2 regions of the Microcystis sp. M061S2 genome follow, and region 2 is predicted to be linked to the other one. Evidence: predicted binding sites of a transcription regulator. Region 2 holds the regulator's gene; the other holds the start of a gene.
The links. The regulator HrcA, encoded in region 2, represses chaperone genes, less so after heat shock. The targets are predictions, from matches to a motif close to TTAGCACTCNNANNNTNNGAGTGCTAA.

Region 1 (3,426 bases), on a different contig from region 2:
TGGCGACGATATCGGCGGCGACTTTTTCCTCATCGTTAGTCAAAGAAGCTTTGAAAGCCTTCACCTTAGAGGCCAGATGAATCAAGGTTGTACCACCGCCCGGGACGATACCTTCTTCCACGGCGGCTTTGGTGGCATTGAGGGCATCTTCGATGCGGAGTTTGCGATCCTTGAGTTCGGTTTCTGTGGCTGCCCCGACTTTAATCACGGCCACACCGCCGGCTAATTTAGCGATGCGTTCCTGTAATTTTTCCTTATCGAATTCAGAATCGGTTTCTTCTAACTGTTTTTTCAGTTGGGCGAGACGTTTCTGCACATCGGCCTTATTGCGGCTGTCCCCAGAGGCGACAATAATTGTATTGTCTTTCTCTAGGGTGATTTTTGCCGCTTGCCCTAGCAGATCGAGGCTAACGGTGTCAAGACTTAAGCCCACTTCTTCGGAAATCAGACGACCGCCGGTGAGGATGGCGATATCTTGTAAAACCGCCTTGCGACGTTCCCCGAAACTGGGGGCCTTGATGGCGACGACATTTAAGACCCCCCGGGCCTTGTTGACCACTAGAGTGGCTAAGGCTTCGCCGTCCACATCTTCGGCGATAATTAATAGGGGACGACCTTGACGGGCAACGGCTTCGAGGACGGGGACTAATTCAGCGATCGCACTGATTTTTTTATCGGTAATCAGGATCAGGGGGTTGTCGTACTCGACGATCTGTCTTTCTTGATCGGTGATGAAATAGGGAGAGATATAACCGCGATCGATCTGCATCCCTTCCACTACTTCTAATTCGGTGGTTAAGGATTTCGATTCTTCCACGGTGATTACGCCATCGGTGGTGACTTTTTCCATGGCGGTGGCGATCATTTGTCCTACTTCTTCATCGTTGCCGGAGGAAACGGTGGCCACTTGAGCGATCGCATCTCCAGCGATCGGTTTAGCGACGGCGGCGATTTCTTCCACCAGATAGGCGATGGTTTTGTCTAGTCCGCGTCTTAAAGCGACGGGATTGGCCCCGGCGGTAACGTTTTTCAGACCTTCTTTAATTAAAGCCTGGGCGATGATGGTGGCGGTAGTGGTGCCATCTCCCGCTAAATCTTTGGTTTTTGCCGCTACTTCCTGAATTAATCTCGCCCCGGTGTTTTCGAGGGGATCGGACAATTCGATTTCTTTGGCCACGGTGATGCCGTCATTAACGATCTGGGGGGCGCCGTATTTCTTTTCTAACAAGACATTGCGTCCTTTCGGACCGAGGGTGATTTTTACCGCATCGGCCAAGGCGTTGACACCTCTTTCTAGGGCGCGACGGGATTCATCTTTAAAGGCAATGATTTTGGACATGGTATCGCTGTTGTGATAGGACTCCTTATAGTTAATTTAGCACTCTTAGGGCTTGAGTGCTAATCCCGGTGTGCGGTCATTGAGGAGATCAGGGTGTTATCTCCCCACGGCAGACTGAATTGAGTTAAAAAAATAAAAATTTATCAAGATTTATAAATAATTGCAGAAAATCAATGATAACTATTGTAGCATCGGGGAGATAATCGAATTTGAGCCCATTTTCGCCTTTTTTTAGGAGAAGACAACTATGATTAATCTTAATCCTGCTATCGAACAAAAAATTAATGAATTTATTCTGAAAGTTAAATTAGCTCACCAAAAAGAAGCCACAGATATCATTCAAGAAACGAAGAATTTAAAAGATGAACTTATTCAAAAACTAGGTGGATTAACTTTTTCAGACCCTTCACCTAGCAGAGAAGAATTAGAAAAACAAATAATAGCTCATACAGAGCAGCTTGTGGAGACAATCAACCTTTTATCTACTGGCAAAAGTTCAGAAACTCCTCTTGATACTTTCAGCCAAGAAACTGATAGTTTAGTTACAACAATTACGATTGTATTCGATGCTAATGCTAACGATGCAAACTTGCCAAAACTCAAGGAAAAGCTAACTGCTTGGCAAACAAAAGTTAAAGATACTTTGGTTAAATTTTCCACCACTGTGGAATTACAAAAGAAAAATGAGTCTTTGATTGCTGAACTGAAGGATAACTTAGACAAATATAGTTCAATTCCTGAAGTAGATGAACCCTTTGAAAAGTTAGTCAAGGAATTTAAAGATAATTTTGCACAACTACAAGTACAAGAAGCAAGTGTTTTATTTCAAACTTTAGACGATTTAATCAATGAAATTAAAGCTAGAGATGAGGTTATTAAACTAAATCAAAGAATTGATATTTTACTGGGAAAAACCAAAGAACAAGTAGCGGGATTTCCTCCAGAATTAGACCGGGAAGTACAGGGAGAATTAGCCAAATTAATTAAAATACTAGGGATAGCGCAGGTAGAACTCATGAACATTTCAAAACCTTGTGATATCATGCAAGTAAAGTCGGTGGTAGATGCCGGGGAAATTGCGATTAAATCTTTAACAGGTCAACCTAATATTATTTTGGCACAAAAATTACGCTATGCCGCCAGAACGGGATTAAGAAAAATCCCAAAAGGTTCTAAGGTTAGTGGTTTAGCAAACTTCAGAGATAATCTTTTCCATTCTTTCAAAATACCTACAAAAGTTTTAATTGGATTAGTGTTCGCTTTACCTGTAAATTGGTTTATTATGAACTTCTCTCCGGTGAAAGAGTTACTCTCCTTACCTCCAATCATAAAATCTAGTAACCAAAATACTCAGGGAGAAGGTAACCAAAATGCTCAGGGAGAAAGTAGCCAAAATACTCAGGGAGAAGGTAACCAAAATGCTCAGGGAGAAGGTAACCAAAATACTCAGGGAGAAGGTAACCAAAATACTCAGGGAGAAAGTAGCCAAAATGCTCAGGGAGAAAGTAGCTCAAATACCGAGGACAGAGTAATAACAATTATACGTTTGATGTGGATAACAGGCACTTTAGGGGGAGGAGTTAGTCTTCTAACTCGTTTGCAAGATTTTGATAATCCCAAAAATCAAAAATATGACGATGACCTCTTGCCATTGTTAATTGGTTTAACCAAACCCATTTTAGGGGGAAGTTTCGCTTTCTTTATTCTGCTAATTCTTAACTCTAACATTTTTCCCATAGATATTCGGCGTAGCACTGAAGATAAGGGGAATAACACCTATTTATATGGACTTTTGGCAATGGCTTTTGTGGCTGGATTTAGCGAACGTCTTATTCCCGATTTAATTAGTCAAGTAGAGAAAAAAGTAATTGTAGAGGCTAGTTCCACTGGACAGGGACTACCTCCAGCGATTTTGATCGCTCCGCCTAGGCCAAATTTAGCATTAAATGGAATCCAAGAATTTAGCATTAATCCCGTTGGTAACTACACCATCACAATCTCACCGCCAGAAAGCGGTAAAATTGATAAAAATACGACTGATGCCAAATTTACCTACACTGCACCTGCACAAGGAAATCCTGGGGATA
Region 2 (3,426 bases):
TCCCCCATAACTAAACTCGAAATCTACCCGCGCATAATCGCTGCCCGCATGAATCACATCATCAGCAATCGAGGTGCGACTTTCTCCCCAAATTGCCCAAGTAATTGCTTCGAGTAAAGAGGATTTTCCCGCACCATTGGCACCACAAATACAGGCAGTATGTAATCCGCGAAAATCCAGCACTGCCTCGCGATAACTGAGAAAATTTTTCAGGGTTAATTTTAGGGGAATCATAAGCTGGGAGGTGGGGAGGTGGGAGAGGGGAGAGAATGCAGTACAGGTTAGAAATTAATCAGAGGATAAAAAACCGGGGACAAGATAGCTTCAGCGAAATACATCTGGGTGAATCTATTCGGTATCAATAACTCTCTCCTACAATAACCTCTAATCAAAGCTTAACTGAAATCCAGCCGGGGGCAAATGCGCTTTTTTTGTTCCTCAGAATTCTCCTCACCATCATCACAACCTAGGCACTGTTCACAGATAACCGCTCAGGGTCCCTCAATTTGCTAATCTAAAGGAAAGATAACCGATTCTTAAGACCAAATCTATGAGCATTCCCGAAATTAGCGTCGATGAACTCGCTCTCCGTTTAGCCGCTCATGATCCTAATTTACAACTTATTGATGTGCGCGAACCGGAGGAAGTTGCGATCGCATCTGTGGCCAGTTTTACCATTTTACCCTTGAGTCAATACCGAGAATGGTCGCCCACTATTGCCACCCAATTCAACCCCCAAGCGGAAACTCTCGTTATCTGTCACCATGGCATGAGATCCCTGCAAATGTGCCAATGGCTACAAAGTCAGGGTTTTACTAATGTTAAAAATATTAACGGTGGCATCGATGCTTATTCCCTCCTCGTCGATCCTAATATTCCCCGTTACTAATTTTGATGGCCTCAATCAGGAAAAGAGAGGGGTAAACTATCCCCTTTCTCCCCATTGATAACTGATAACTGATAACTGATAACTGATAACTGATTAAGCGTTATACTGTCTAAAAAAATGTTATAAATCTTTTGTTAAGATTATTCCCCTATGTCCGCTAGAACCCATCTCAGCGATCGCTATCAGCATATCTTAAAGGCGACAATCCAACATTATATCGCCACGGCCGAACCGGTTGGCTCAAAAACTCTGGTGGAGGAGTATAAATTTACTGTTAGTTCCGCCACGATTCGCAATGCTCTCGGTAAACTGGAAAAAGAAGGTTTACTCTATCAACCCCACACTTCCTCCGGACGCATTCCCTCCGATTGGGGTTATCGTCTCTACGTCGATGAGTTAATGACTCCCGATGACCGTATCGGCGAAAAAATCGGCTATTATCTGCATCGAAACGCTAAATCTCCCGCTTGGAGTCTCGAAAGTCTGCTGCAACGGGCCACCCAACTTTTAGCCGGTTTAAGCGGTTATATCGCTATCGTTACCCTCCCCCACACCCTCACTAATACCCTGCGTCATCTGCAATTAATCCCCGTCTCGAACCGGCAGATTATGTTAATTATTGTTACAGATAGTTTACAAACACGCTCGGTTATGATAGAGATTCCTGAGTCTATGGAAACGGACAAGAAGGATGGATTAGCAGAAGAATTACAAATCCTCTCTAATTTTCTCGGGGAAAAATTAAAGGGTTATTGCTTGGCAGATTTAATTAACCTCGATTGGCAGCAAATCGAGCGAGAATTTACCCGTTATACCCATTTTCTCCAACAATTAAGCCAAGAAATCGGCGCTAGTCTCCAATCCACTGCCACCCCGGAGATTATCGTCCATGGTGTCGCTGAAGTCATTCGACAGCCAGAATTCGCCCAATGGCAACAAGTACAAATGTTACTGCATCTCTTGGAAGCAGAACAGGATCGCCTTTTACCCCTGATTTTACAAAGACCAGAACCAGAAAAATCAGCCAAAAAAGTCAAAATCACCATTGGTTCCGAAAATCCTCTGGAATCCATGCGCCCTTGTACTCTTATCTCTGCTTTTTATAAACAGGGAGATACTCCCGTCGGTAGTGTTGGCATTATCGGACCGACGCGAATGTTATACGAAAATACTATTCCCCTGGTAGAATCCACCGCTAACTATCTCAGTGAAGCTATAAGTAAGTAGATATCGCCCGCAAAGGTTCGGGAATAGGACAATCGACAGTAAACTCTAAAATTGTCTCACCATCCCCCAAATAACCAGAATTGGCAAAACAGAGCAACATCCGCACCAGCGCCACCCACACCTCCGCATCGAACTCCCAATCCTGTCCCCGACGCGCTCCACAGGCGATCGATTTTAGCGCCCAAAAATAACTATTTCTCACCACCGAACCACCTTTTTTATAAACAGGCACATCCTCATGGTGAATATAAAGAATATCATCTTTAGCGATCGCTCTCATCGGTGGTTGGCAAAGTTGCAGGAATTTTCAGCTGACTGTCCTAGATAATAACATCTTTAGCGATCGCTTGAGTCGCTCCAGAAAACCCACCCTAATCATAAATTTATATGAAGATATTTGGCTTGTTCTCGGCTGAGATGAAAGATTATGTCAAGGTTTCCTAAAATGTACCAAACAGTCTTGACAAACTGAAGTTTTCTCCAATAGGGCTTTTTCATGGGATGGGATAGATTAATTCCTATCCCCAGTCTAGGGTTTTGATAATATTCACTGATGAATGGCTCACTTTAAAATCAGCTTTTTTCGGGGATATACGCAGCTAAATTGTTTTATCTCAAGAAAAATCAACAAAAATCTCCTTGACAAAACCAAAAGCTGCCAATTAAAATAAACGTCGATCAGAATCAAAAGGAATAGGTATATATTACCTATTTTCTGCCGATGTTGATTTTCTGCCGATGTTCCCCTAAACCTTTTGAACTCAGGCAATTTGCTCAATTTATCCCCTTGTTAGACAAGGAAAAATCATGAGAAGCCATCAAGTTGCAGTTTTATTATCTACCTTTGCCACCGTTGCCCTAGTTGCCCCCGCAGTCCAAGCGGGAACCCTCGTTACCTCCCTACCGATTGTTTTTCAAACCACGACACCTAGTTTTAACTCCCCTTCTTCTCCACCACCACCTAGTGGCAATCCCGATCCCATCAATGGCATCGGTGCTACGATCACCAATGCAGGACAAGGTGATACAGACCCCTTTACTCCTGCTACTGGCGGCGCAATTCTAGGTAATTTCATCGCCGCTAATGTTTTAGGTTCATTCACTTACGACTCTTCCAATGCTGACGGTAAACTAGAGTTCGATCTCTTTGCTCACGGAACTCACGTATTCAATAGCGTTCTTGCCAGTGGCGTTGCTAATATTACCAGTACCCCCTTCAACTTCGATGTCTCGTCGGTGGTACCTACTAACTTTAGTCTTCCTCTGTTCATTCGTTTCACTCAAACTGGTACTAGCGTCTCTTCCACTTT

Region 1: the regulator HrcA is predicted to act here: its motif matches at 1,376-1,402, upstream of groL (chaperonin GroEL).

Annotation. Positions count from the first base shown of each region.
Region 1 is NZ_JADBUP010000015.1:47,239-50,664, reverse strand. Features, by position in the region: gene groL (chaperonin GroEL) at 1-1,339, opposite strand, end outside; gene IM475_RS02295 (hypothetical protein) at 1,587-3,426, shown strand, end outside.
Region 2 is NZ_JADBUP010000083.1:75,417-78,842, reverse strand. Features, by position in the region: gene sbcC (exonuclease subunit SbcC) at 1-234, opposite strand, end outside; gene IM475_RS15050 (rhodanese-like domain-containing protein) at 551-889, shown strand; gene hrcA (heat-inducible transcriptional repressor HrcA) at 1,040-2,116, shown strand; gene IM475_RS15040 (hypothetical protein) at 2,103-2,396, opposite strand; gene IM475_RS15035 (PEP-CTERM sorting domain-containing protein) at 2,924-3,426, shown strand, end outside.